One region of the Arthrobacter sp. StoSoilB13 genome, then DNA from elsewhere that is predicted to be linked to it. Evidence: predicted binding sites of a transcription regulator. Region 1 holds the regulator's gene; each other region holds the start of a gene.
The links. The regulator LexA, encoded in region 1, represses DNA repair genes until DNA is damaged. The targets are predictions, from matches to a motif close to TCGAACANNTGTTCGA.
Positions count from the first base shown of each region.

Region 1 (4,394 bases):
CGCCATGAAGCCTGCGCGCGAGACCAAGCGGGCCAACCGCCGTCGTAATGCCGTACCTTCGGTTGCCATTGCCGGCTATACCAACGCTGGTAAGTCCTCGCTCCTGAACCGGCTGACCGATGCTGGAGTGCTGGTGGAAAACGCCCTGTTCGCCACCCTGGACCCGACGGTCAGGAAGGCGCAAACGCCGGACGGCATCGGCTACACGCTGGCCGACACCGTTGGGTTCGTCCGCTCGCTGCCTACGCAGCTGGTGGAAGCCTTCCGTTCCACGCTGGAGGAAGTAGCGGACGCAGACCTGATCCTGCATGTCGTGGACGCCTCCCATCCTGACCCGGAAGGGCAAATCGCGGCAGTGCGTGCTGTCTTCACCGAGGTCGACGCCCGCAAGGTCCCGGAAATCATCGTCCTGAACAAAGTGGACGTGGCTGATCCTTTCGTAGTGGAACGCCTTAAGCAGAAGGAGCCGCGGCACGCCGTGGTTTCCACGCGCACAGGCCAGGGCATTCCTGAGCTCCTGGAAGAGATCAGCCGGTCCATTCCCCGGCCGGGAGTCCGCCTCGAAGTGCTGATCCCGTACGACCGCGGTGACATGGTCAACAAGCTGCACAACTCCGATTCGGAAATCCTGAGCCTCGAGCACGAGGAAAACGGAACCCGCGTGGTGGCCATGGTCCGTGAGGGATTGGCGGCCGAACTGGAGTCATTCGTCAGCAATGGTTGAGAAGGTGGCGGCGGACGTCGTCGAGTCGGTGGCGGAGAAGTTCACCCTCGAACTGTTGGACAAAGCTGTTGCCGGGATGGGCGGTCAAAGCCGTTCAGGCCAGCACGAGATGGCCAGGCAAGTCACCAGGGCCATCGAGTCCGGTGAACATTTGTTGGTCCAGGCGGGAACGGGTACGGGTAAGTCCTTGGCGTACCTGATTCCGTTGATCGCCCATTCCATGGACAGCGACAAACCAACGCTTGTGTCCACCGCTACCTTGGCCCTGCAAACGCAGATTGTTGGCAGGGACCTGCCCCGGCTGTTGGAGACCATAAGCCCGGCCCTTGAGCGTCCCGTGAACGTGGCACTCGTTAAGGGCCGGGCAAATTATGTTTGCCTGCAAAAGCTGGAGGGCGGCTTCCCCAGCGAAGAGCCGTCCGAGGGGCAACTTTTTTCCCTGGGTGAGGACACCAGCGTGCCGCATTTTGCAGCGGCGGTTGGCGGCCCGTCGTCGCAATTGGGCAAGGAAGTGGTCCGGCTCCGTGAATGGGCCGAAAAGACGGCCACTGGCGACCGCGATGAACTGATGCCGGGTGTCACCGACCGCGCCTGGAGGCAGGTCTCCGTGACGTCCATGGAGTGCCTGGGAGCGCAAAAATGTCCGCTTGCCGAGGAATGCTTCAGCGAGCAGGCCCGGGCCCGGGCGGCTGAGGCTGACGTCGTGGTGACCAACCATGCCATGCTGGCCGTCAGTGCCTTCGAAGGCCTTGCTGTCCTGCCCGAGTACGACGTCGTTGTGGTTGACGAAGCACATGAGCTGCAGGACCGGGTCACGGGAGCCGTGACAGGTCAGCTGTCCGTGGCAATGGTGCATGCTGCGGCTTCGAGCGCGCGCAAACACACCGCTATTACCGTAGACGCCCTGAACGCGGCCGCCGATCGACTGGACATGGCCATTGCCGGTGTCCCCAACGGCCTGCTGCCCAATGGGCTCAACGACGAACAACTGGACTGCCTGGACCAGCTGCGCGATGCTACACGCGCCGCATTGTCCGACTCGAAGAGCGACTCTTCAAACGCGGTCGACGGCGGGAGGCAGCTTGCGCGCTCACGGCTCATGCTCATTCTGGAACTGTGCGAGCGGATGCTCGCAGCCAAGGAGAACCGTGAAGTGGTGTGGTTCTCCAGGAACAGCACCTTCGATCCCCAGCAGGGATACTCACACCCGGACGAGACCGCGCCCGCACTGATCAACATCGCCCCGCTTAGCGTTGCCGGCCGCCTGCGGGAGGGCCTTTTCGCAGGGCACACAGTGGTGCTTACTTCTGCCACGCTGGCCATTGGATCTGCCTTTGAACCCGCAGCCGGTGGCCTGGGGCTTATTGGAGATGGGGCGCCAAGCTGGACCGGGTTGGACGTCGGGTCACCTTTTGATTATCCGAAGCAGGGTGTGCTCTACGTGGCCAAGCACCTGCCCAAGCCCGGCAGGGGCACTTCACCCGAGGCCCTGGATGAGCTTGAGGACCTCATCCGTGCATCCGGTGGGGGAGCCCTGTGCCTGTTCTCATCGCGTCGGGCGGCCGAAGAAGCTGCAGATGCCATGCGCCCGCGGCTGGATGTGGACATCCTCTGCCAGGGGGAATCCACCATGGCAGCACTGGTGAAGCAATTTGCCGATGAACCGGACACCTGCCTCTTCGGCACCATGTCCCTGTGGCAGGGCGTCGACGTCCCTGGCGGTTCATGCCGCCTTGTGGTGATTGACCGCATTCCATTCCCGAGGCCCGATGACCCGCTAATGACCGCACGCTCACGGGCCGTTGCACAGTCCGGGGGCAACGGGTTCATGGCGGTGTCGGCTACGCATGCGGCAATTCGTCTTGCGCAGGGAGCAGGACGCCTCATTCGTTCCACCGGCGACAAAGGCGTGGTGGCCGTCCTGGACTCACGGCTTTCCACCGAACGGTACGGCGGGTTCCTGCGTGCCGCTTTGCCGCCATTTTGGGCAACGACGGACCGCAACGTGGTGCGCGGCGTCCTGGAACGCCTGGGCGCAAAGAGAACGTAGGCGAACTCCCTAGAGGGAGCGCAGTACCTAGAGGGAGCGCAGGACCGAGACGACCTTGCCCATGATGGTGGCCTGGTCTCCAAGTATCGGTTCGTACTGCGTGTTTTGCGGGAGCAGCCATGTGTGGCCGTCCCGCTGGCGGAAGGTTTTTACCGTGGCTTCGTCATCCAGGAGTGCTGCCACGATGTCACCGTTGATGGCGTCATTCTGGCGACGGACAACCACCCAGTCACCGTCACAGATTGCGGCATCGATCATTGAGTCACCAGCGACCTTCAGCATGAACAGTTCGCCGTGGCCCACCAGCTGCCGGGGCAGGGGCAGGACATCCTCAATAGTCTGGTCGGCGAGGATGGGCCCACCTGCAGCGATGCGTCCCACCAGGGGTACCATCGCGGTGTCGCTGGCGCTGGCCAGTTCCGTCACGGCGAGTCCGCCTGCGCTGCGGAGTGTAGTAGCTGCTTCCACTCCGGGAATTGTCCCGCCGTCAAGGGTCAAAGGCATGAGTACTTCCATGGCGCGGGGGCGCTTGGGATCTCTGCGCAAGTAGCCGAGCTTCTCCAACTGGGAGAGCTGGTGCGTGACGCTGGAGAGGCTCGCGAGACCAACGGTGTCGCCAATTTCGCGCATGCTGGGCGGATACCCGTTGTCATTGACAGACCGCTGGATGGTTTCCAGGATTTTCTTCTGCCGGACAGTCAGGCTTTTGGGACTCTTTTGAGGCTGCTGGCTCCGCAGGGGTGCCCCGCCGCCGGTGGCTTTCGCTGCCATGTTCGCCAATGCCCTTCCGTTCCGCCCGGTCACGGTCTGAAGTGTGCCCGGGGATGTGGGATCCGAAAAAATGTCAGACCCTCCTGTTCCACTGAAACAGTGCCTGTTTCTTCACTCAAACCTAGGCCAGGCACACGCGTTTATCAAACATTCGTTCTAGCGAGTCTCGACACCGTTCGTTGATAAGTGCTAAAAATGTCATAGCAAGGTTCGAATATGTGTTCTATAAAAGTTGAGCGCGGTTCGGATGTTCGAAGAAAGTGTTCGAACATTCGGCGCCGGGCTCGGCGAACACAAGGAATTGGCAGCCGGCAACGGGCATCCGATGCAGGCAATCGCTCAGAAGGGCTCAGCTCATGTCCGCAATCTCTACGTTCCACGAATTCCGCAACACTCCGGCTCCTGCGCGTCTCCGGCTTACCCAACGCGGCAGGATCGTCTTCTTTGGAATTCCCGTCATGCTGCTCCTTGCCGCGCTGCTGAGCCTTGCCGGCTTCATCAACTCCCCGGCCAAAGCTTCTGATTCCCAAGCCCAGCTGCAGCCGCCGGTGGCAGTTACGGTTACCGTCCAGCCAGGGCAGTCCCTGTGGGGCATCGCCGGTGCGGCCCGCGCCGGAGCGGGACCCCCGTGATGTCATCGCGGAAATCATCCAGTTGAACGATCTCCGCGGGGGACGCATCCAGCCCGGCCAGCAGCTGTTCGTTCCCGCCAATTGAGCGGCCAGGGGCGAGGGGCCAGCGTCTCTGGCGTCACAGTTACTCCGCAGTCGCACCGGCACCTTAAACTGTCTTGGTGAGTGACCAGCTTGAGCGACTTGACCGACTTCCCCTTCGGACCAACCTGCGTGG
Region 1 covers NZ_AP024648.1:1,298,319-1,302,712, forward strand. Annotated here, with positions in the region: gene hflX (GTPase HflX) at 1-724, shown strand, start outside; gene LDP01_RS18235 (ATP-dependent DNA helicase) at 717-2,774, shown strand; gene lexA (transcriptional repressor LexA) at 2,802-3,545, opposite strand; partial or broken gene LDP01_RS18245 (LysM peptidoglycan-binding domain-containing protein) at 3,902-4,262, shown strand; gene LDP01_RS18250 (histidinol-phosphate transaminase) at 4,339-4,394, shown strand, end outside.

Region 2 (4,394 bases), on a different replicon from region 1:
AGTAGGGCGTGGGCTGCCCTGGTCAGGAGCACAGGATCAGCGGTGGGCATCGGCAGGGCCAAACACACCGACGGGCAGGACTTTTCGTTTGGTTTGAAGTGCGACGTTGCTGCGAACGCGGTGAGAACTTTGGCTTGCAGGTCATGCTTGGCCAAGCGGGCACTGGCCATCTGCGCGTAGACGCTCATGACCTGCCGCAATCCGGCACCGGTGGTGATTGGTGTGGAGAAGGACCGCGAGAAGATCAGCTGGTCCCGGCCGATGCGTTCTTCCTCCATGGGAATGCACGGAGTGCCTTGCAGCTCCAGAACTGTGCGCATCATGACAATGGAGAACTTGTCGCGGATCGCCACAGGATTAGCCCGGGTGAGGTCCAGGATCGAGAAGATTCCCATCGCGTTCAGGCGCTTGGTGAGTCTGGTGGCCACGCCCCAGATTTCGATCACCGACAGCTTCGCCATGAGTGCTTCCCGTTGCTCGACGGGTACAGATTCCCAGCGGCAGACGCCATCGAACCAAGGGTTCTTCTTGGCCCATTTGTTGCACAGCTTGGCCAGCGTTTTCGTGGGCGCGATGCCCACACAGACAGGCACGCCGACGTGGCGCCTGCAGGCTTCTTTCATCGTCCGGCCCAGCTGCAGCAGCTCATCGGGTTCACCCTTGACGCCCAGGAATGCTTCGTCGATGGAGTAGACCTCCAGCCAGGCTGAATACCTGCCCAGCAGCTCCATGACCCTGGCTGAAATGTCCCCGTACAGTTCGTAGTTGCTGGACAGGGCCACCAGGCCCCATTCCTTGGCCCGGGGGCGCAGTTTGAACCACGGCTCGCCGAGCCCAATGCCCAGACGCTTGGCTTCCGGTGAACGGGTGACCGCGCAGCCGTCGTTGTTGGAGAGAACTATGAGCGGTTTACCCTCCAGTGCGGGATTGAAGACACGCTCGGCTGAGGCATAGAAGCAGTTCACGTCCACATGCGCTATCTCCTGCATCCGGCGCATGATTGCGGGCTTAGACATGGTGCAAACACCGTGTCGCAACGCCCCAGATGGTCAGGTCCGAGAGCGCAGGAACCTTGATGTCAGGAAAGTCCGGGTTGTCGGCCTGCAGGACGACACCGTGGGCGGTGATCCTTAGCCTCTTGATGGTCAGCTCGCCGTCAAGAACAGCGACAACGACAGATCCGTCCTTGGGCTCCAGTGCGCGGTTGACGATCAGCTCATCGCCGTCGCTGATGCCGGCCTGCTGCATGGACTGCCCGGTGACTCGGACAATGAAGGTACTGGTCACGTCCTTGATCAGGTGCTCGTTCAGGTCAATGCGACCGTCGAAGTAATCCTGGGCCGGTGAGGGGTAGCCAGCAGCAACCGCTACCGGTGCCATCAGTACAGCTACCAGAGAGAGTCCCGCATCTATCACACGGGGGCCAACTATCACGCCCACAACACACCTTTTTTCGAATATATGTTCGAATTAAAGTGTACGCCGTTCCACCGACAGAATAGGGACTCCACCAAGTCGCATTCGGTGCCTTATGCCCGGGGGTGTGTGACCGGCCAACCGGAGGTGACCGGCCACACTGCACGTTGGCCAGGACGGGGGGTTGTCCCCCTGTTCAACGTGGTACGCACTGACCTGCGTACTCAGTCCGGACAAACTGTGCAGGCGGTGCGCTTGTGACGGGGGCCAGAAGCCACAGTCTGTTTTGCTAACAGAGATTCCGTGGCCTTTGAGCCGCGCGTCTACGTAGTGCGCGTTAGCAGAGGGTAGTGACGCGTTTTCTCAGAAAGCTTTCCTCGGTGGTGATTTCATCCAGCACTCCGGGACATCGAAGGCCGCGAAGGTTGCCGGCAGGTGATGGGCCAGAGCCGGTAGTTCGGCTTTGGCAGTAACCATCCTGCGCTGGAGGGCATCAAAGTCCACCAGGCTGTTGTTCCAGATGACAGCCTCTTCCGGCCAGCTCAGGATCCTGCCAGAAGGTCCGAGTTCCGGCCCGGTCGCCTTCCTGGGGAGCCCCGAGCTTCTCAAAGAGTTTTCGCTTTTCGCGACATGAACTTTTCCAATCCCGCACTCCTTTGACTGGAGACCCGACCTTGCCGGACGCAATCGGTCAGGCTCCGCAACATATGTTTGGCCGTCGGCTGTGGGGTCTGTCGGTCACTGTTCATTGGAGAGAATCCCTTGAAGTATCTGCTTGGGAAAATAACAGCCTTCGTTGCCGTATTAATGGTCGTTTTTGGCGCACTTTCAATGGGGGTGCTCCACCTAAGTCCATCAGCTCACGCCTACGAAGTAGCAACCAACCAGGCAAACGTTACCGGCGGAGCGGCTATTTTGACGATGCCAGGATCCGGTCTTACGGCCACCTATGATCAATCCGGACTGACTGACCTCGTGGGACAGTCAACGATGGGCAGCCGTGGATATGTGGCCTCTGATTTCTCACAAAACATTGGGACTGGGTCCCCGGCTGTTGAATTCGCTACCAACGCGGTCAATAATTGCGCGGCAACCGGTCCCTGTAGCGGCTTGGGGACGGTCACGATCGCGTTTAGCCAGCCCGTGAAGAATCCTGTGCTCAACATCGCTGGCCTCGGTGGAAACGTGACTTGGTACGACAACAAGAAAGGACCTGTCGACCGCCAGTCCCAGCTCCACGCCGTGTTGAATCTCGCAACCGCGGGCTTGACGATGACCAAGCTTTCCGGTGGAAACCTTAGCGTGTCGGGAAATGCCATTACGGCCACTAACGACAACGCAGGTACTCGGTGCGAGACGACCACCCAAACGAACGATCCTCAGCCTGTAAATGCCCAAGCGACTGCGGCCTGTGGGTCTGTCCGTATCAATGGCATTGTGACCTCGTTGACGTTCGATATCAGCGCGGTCTTTGTCCAGACCACCAGCGCGCTTCCGCCATACACGATCAACGACGCCCAAGATCCAAACCATAACGCGGACAACTTCGTCATGGCGGTGACTGTTCCGCAGGATTTTGGTGATGCGCCTGCTTCCTACGATCAGAACAATGCTGCGCGGGCGGATCTGTCGGATGTGACGTTGGGGGCGAATGTTACTGAGGACAACGCGTCGGTGGCGAACGGCACGGTTTCGCCGAATGCGGGTGCGACGGCGGCTTTGGACCTGATGGACGACGGCGTGACACTGGCTCCGATGGTGCAGGGTTCTACGGGTTATTCCACGACGGTGGCGATCAGCGGGGCGGGCAAGCCGGGCACGACGTGTGGGTGGATTGATTTCAACAGGAACGGGATCTTCGACAGCGCTACCGAGCGGGCCTGCGCCTCCTTCGCGGCCGGTGCCACGTCGGCGACGCTGACCTGGGCGGTCCCTGCCGGGGTGGGTGCGGGGACGACGTATGCGCGGTTCCGGATCGGTTACACGACCGCCCAGGTCCAGGTCCCGATCGGTGCATCGGATTCCGGTGAGGTGGAGGATTACCTCTTCACTGTTGCTCCCTCGTCCGCTCCGGCGATCACGTTGGTGAAAACGGTGAACAAGACCACGCTGGTGGCCGGTGAAACGGCGACGTACACGTTCGTGGCGAAGAACACGGGCAACGTGACGCTGACTTCGGTGGTGATCACCGAAACCCTGTTCTCCGGAACGGGCACGATGTCGGCTTTGTCGTATGCCTGGCCTGGCCTTCCGGGGATTCTTTTGCCGGGGCAGTCCGTGACGGCGACCGCAACGTATGTGGTCACGGTTTCGGATGTGACCACGGGGTTGGTGACCAACACGGCGAAGGTCACCGGGAACCCGCCCCTGGGGTTGCCTGTTTCGGCAACCGATGATGCGCAGGTCACCGCGCCGGCTGCGTGGAAGATCAAGAAGAGCGCCACGGTCAACGGGTCCGTTCCCGCAAACCAGTCCGTGAGCCCTGGCCAGACCATCGTGTATACGGTGACGGCGTCCAGTATCAGCGGCACCATCACCGGGGTGGTGCTGAAGGACAACCTGGCAGAGGTCCTGGATGACGCGACGTTTGTGGCCGGGTCAGCGACCCTGGTCATCGGCACCGGAGCGCCCGTGCCGGTGGCCAACCCCGTACCGCCCTCCACGGTGCTGACCACGGCGGCGTTCACGCTGCCGGCCGGTCAGACGGCCACCCTGACGTACAGTGTGCTGGTCAAGGCCGGGGCATGGAACGAACAACTCGTCAACGTCGTGACGGGCACCTCGACCACCACACCCCCGCTGACCTGCGCACCCTCTTCGGGGGCGGCCGGCCCTGACTGCACCACCACCCATCACACCCCGGCGAAGGTCCTGATCGAGAAGATCGGCGAGTCCTCCGGCGGGACCTGGGTGCCGATGGCCGGCTCCACCTGGGCGGTGCACGTCGATAACGCCGGCACCCCCGGTGCCGTGCTGGC
Region 2 covers NZ_AP024647.1:206,852-211,245, forward strand. Annotated here, with positions in the region: gene LDP01_RS00935 (Y-family DNA polymerase) at 1-1,016, opposite strand, end outside; gene LDP01_RS00940 (LexA family protein) at 1,009-1,440, opposite strand; gene LDP01_RS00945 (CLIPPER-2 domain-containing protein) at 2,560-4,394, shown strand, end outside.
Region 2: LDP01_RS00940 (LexA family protein) is a predicted target of LexA. The motif match lies at 1,454-1,469, and genes of this name have one in related genera.

Region 3 (4,394 bases), 250 kb from region 1:
CGAGCTGGGCGGTGTCGTCGGCTTTGACCTCGGCGAAGTTGAAGCCGGCGGGCTCATTCACCTTGGGCAGCGTTGCCAATTCCATGGGATAACGACGGCGGGAGGCGCCACCGTTGACCGGCTCGCCGTCCGCGGAGGTGCTCGCCAACCACTTGGCGCTCTGCTCCTCCAACCAGATCAGGGAGCGCATGGCATCGACGGCCGTCCGCTCGGTGTCCGACTGACGGAAGACGTCGTTGAAGACTTCAAGAGAAACCGGACCTGTGTAGCCGGCGCGGACCACGTGGCCCATGAACTTGGCGAGCTCGAACTGGCCCTCGCCCGGGAACACGCGGTAATGGCGGCTCCACGAGAGCACGTCCATGGAGAGTTTGGGGGCGTCGGCAACCTGGACGAAGAAAATCTTGTCCGCGTTGATCTGCTCGATCGGCGCAGTGTCCCAGTCGCGGGAAAGGATGTGGAACGAGTCCAGGCAGGTTCCGAGGTTGGGGTGATCCACCATCTCGACCAGACGATATGCGTGCTCGTAATCGTTCACGTACTTTCCCCAGGCCAAGGCTTCGTAGGCAACTTTGACGCCGTGATCCCCGGCCAGCTCCGCGAGTTCCGCTAGCTGAGAGGCGCGGAGTTCGTCGTCGTCGATCGTTGCAGTGGCGACGTTTGAGCAGACCAGGATGGTGTCCATACCCAGGCGTTCCATCAAGTTGAACTTGGCCTCGGCCCGCTTGAGGTTGGCCTTCAGCAGGTCCGGAGTGACGCCGTCGAAATCGCGGAAGGGCTGGTACAGATCCAAGCCGAGGCCAAGATCCGCGGCCATTTTCCGCACTTCCTCGGGACTCAGGGGCGAAGTGACGAGGTCCTGCTCAAAGATTTCGATGCCGTCGAAGCCCGCGATGGCGCAGGCCTGCATCTTTTCTTTCAGCGTGCCGGACAGGCAGACCGTCGCGATTCCGGTGCGCATCAGTGACCCGCCTTTGCCAGAGCCGGGGCGTCGGTGGCGGCGAGCGCATCCTCGACGGCGATCAGCTCAAGGAAGTGGGCCCGCATTCGGTTGCGATCGGCGTCGTGGCCCGTGAAGAGCCGGAAGGCGTCGGCAGCCTGACCAACCGCCATGCGTCCGCCGTCGAGAACCTTGCAGCCCTTGGCGCGCGCTTCGCGGACCAGCTGCGTCTCGATGGGGCGGTAGACGATGTCCGCAACCCAGTGCCGCGGTTCCAGGAGGTCGATGTCCAGCGGCAGCCCGGGGTGGGCGGCCATGCCGATCGGGGTGCAGTGAACCAAACCGTCGGCGAGGGACATGATCTGCGGGAGCTCTTCCGTGCTCCGAGGCGTGACCGTGGCGGCCGGGAAGAGTTCGCCAAGTTCGGCGGCGCGCTCTGCGGCCCGCGCCGGGTCCATGTCCACCAGGTCCAGGGCGCCGACCCCGGCGGTGAGCAGGGCGTAGGCGACGGCGGAACCCGCACCGCCCGCACCCAGCTGGACCACGCGCTCCAGCTTCGCACCGGGGAGTCCGTCGGCGAGAGCCGAGCCGAAACCTGAAAAGTCGGTGTTGTGGCCGATGAACCGGCCGTCCTGAATGAGGACTGTATTGACGGCACCCAGGCGACGGGCGTCGTCGGAAATTTCGTCAAGGTGCTCAAGGACCAGCTGCTTGCACGGGTGCGTGATGTTCAGTCCGTTGAAGCCCATGCGCTGGGCCGCGGTGAGGAGATCCCCGACGGAGGTGGCCGGCAAAGCCAGGTCCAGCAGGTCGATGGGGCGGTACAGCAAGCGAAGGCCCTGCACATCGGCTTCGCGTTCGTGCATGGGCGGAGTCAGCGATGGCATGACGCCTTCGCCAATCAGGCCCACCAGAACGGACTCGGCTCGGTTGCTCATCCTAAAGCTCCTTTGACTTCAGCACCCCTGCTTTTGGCACTTTCTGGGGCGCCAACTGCCCGGGTGTATTCCAGATTACTACAAGTGTTCATATTCCGCACGTTTGTTCTTATCGCGAACAAACGCGATGTGCTGACCCAACTGAGTCGCAGTTGTGCGCGTTTAGCGGCCTCAAAACGCGCTTAAGTGCGACCCAGTTGGGCTAACGCTGGGGCAGGCGGGCCGCGAGCTCAGCAGCGGCTTCCTGCAAAGTAGGGACGTGGGCAATGAGCTCATCCATGGTGAGACGAAATACCGGAACCGCCGTGGCGACGGACGCAAAGGCGTGGCCTTGGGAATTGAGGACCGGTACTGCGACCGCGCGCATGCCGATCTCGTTTTCTTCGTCCATGACCGCATAGCCCTGACGGCGCACTTGCTCGATCTCCGCCCGGAATGCAGCCCGATCGGTAATGGAGCGCTCAGTGAGAGGCTCCAGAGGCAACTCTTCGAGCAGTCGTTCGCGTTCGGCGTCGTTCTCAAAAGCGACTATCGCCTTACCCACGGACGTCGTGTGCAGCGCACCAAGATGGCCAGGATCGCTGGTGACGCGGAAGGTCTTGGGGCCGTCCACCTTATTGACGGTTAGATGATGGTTTCCGTCGCGCACCGAGAGGATGGTTGCTTCTTCGGTCCGCTCCGTGACGCGCTGGAGTACGGGAAGGGCCGTTGCCGCGAAGCCGTGGTGGTTGGAAACCCGCTGGCCCAACTGGAAGACCCGCAATCCCAGATGATACCGACGACCGTCGGGCTCGTAATCCACAAATCCGTCGCGCGTCAATGAACCGAGCAGCCGGTACGTCGTACTGAACGGAAGTCCCGCACTCCTGGCCAGATCCGCGGCACTCGCACCCTTGGGCTCATTCCCCAGCAATACCAACAGGCCCAGGGCCTTGCCGACCATGTCGGTCTTTGTGTCCTCTTTCACACTCATGCTTAGATGCTCTCACATCGTGAGAGCTATTTCTAGATAGTGGGGACAAGTCTTGACAAGTGACCCCAATCACGGCCACTATTGCTGTATTGCACAAGTAGCTCTCACCATGTGGTTACTTTGGGATTGATCCGGCCTCACCTCGCTCTGGTCTTCCCGCAGAAGCTAGATCCGCGACATCGTCGTCACAGAAGGAACACCATGAGCCACACAATGCCGTCAGCGACGCCAGGCACAGTTACGCCAGCAGGAACCCCCAAGAAAGCGGCACTCGCCAGCTTCCTTGGAAGCGCAGTGGAGTACTACGACTTCTTCATCTTCGGCTCCGCCGCCGCCTTGATCTTTCCGCACGTGTTCTTCCCGGACGCGGACACCAACGCAGCCATCATGTCCTTCGCGACCTTCGGCTTCGCCTATGTTGCCCGTCCTGTAGGCGCCGTCATCCTGGGGCACTTCGGCGACAGGATCGGCCGGCAGAAGGTCCTCATGTTCACACTGGTCCTGATGGGCGCCGCCACCTTCGTGATCGGCTGCCTCCCGGACTTCAAGACCATTGGCTGGTGGGCTCCCGTCCTGCTGGTACTCGCCCGCCTCGCCCAGGGTCTTTCGGCTGCCGGCGAGCAGGCCGGTGCCTCCTCAATGACGCTGGAGCACGCTCCGGACAACCGCCGTTCGTTCTTCACCTCGTGGACGTTGACCGGCACCCAGGGTGGCCAGATCCTTGCAGCCCTGGTGTTCATTCCAGTTCTCGCGCTCCCGGACGAGGTCAAGTACGGCATCGGCTGGCGCATCCCGTTCTGGCTCAGTGCAGTAGTTGTCATCGTGGCCTACTTCATCCGACGCACCCTGCACGAGCCGCCGGCATTCGCAGAGGCCAAGAAGAACAACCAGATCGCCAAGCTGCCCATCGCCGACCTCCTCAAGCTGCACTGGCGCGACGTCCTCCGGGTTGTGTGCTGTGCCTTCATCGCCGCGGTAAGTACGGTCTTTGGAACCCTGGCCATCAAGTACGCCCAGGACGTGGCCCACGTCAACGGCACCATCACCTTGTGGCTCGTTGTGGTTGCCAACATTGTGGCCCTCGGTACCCAGCCGCTCTTCGGCATGCTCGCCGACAAGATCGGCCGGAAGCCCGTCTTCATCTACGGTGCTGTGGCCAGCGCCATCATGACTCCGGTGTTCCTGCTGACCCTCGAATCCGGCAACGTCCCGCTGATGTTCCTGGTGTCCGTTGTGTTCTTCTCCTTCGGCTACGCAGCCGCCAACGCCGTATGGCCGTCCTTCTACGGCGAAATGTTCAGCACCAAGGTCCGCTTCTCCGGCCTGGCCATCGGCACGCAGCTCGGCTTCCTCATGGCAGGCTTTGCTCCGACCATCGTCACGGCCCTGGGCGGCACCAAGCCTGGTGGCTGGGTCCAGATCTCCATCTTCACGGCAGTCATCTGCGTGATCGCAGCGGTCTCGGCCATGACGGCCCGCGAGTCAGCAAAGGTCCCGACGGCGGAACTCGGCTTGCACAAGTAAGGCCCGCCTCGCGGAAGGG
Region 3 covers NZ_AP024648.1:194,591-198,984, reverse strand. Annotated here, with positions in the region: partial or broken gene LDP01_RS13115 (bifunctional sugar phosphate isomerase/epimerase/4-hydroxyphenylpyruvate dioxygenase family protein) at 1-961, opposite strand, end outside; gene LDP01_RS13110 (shikimate dehydrogenase) at 961-1,878, opposite strand; gene LDP01_RS13105 (IclR family transcriptional regulator) at 2,081-2,851, opposite strand; gene LDP01_RS13100 (MFS transporter) at 3,053-4,375, shown strand.
Region 3: LDP01_RS13110 (shikimate dehydrogenase) is a predicted target of LexA. The motif match lies at 1,974-1,989, and genes of this name have one in related genera.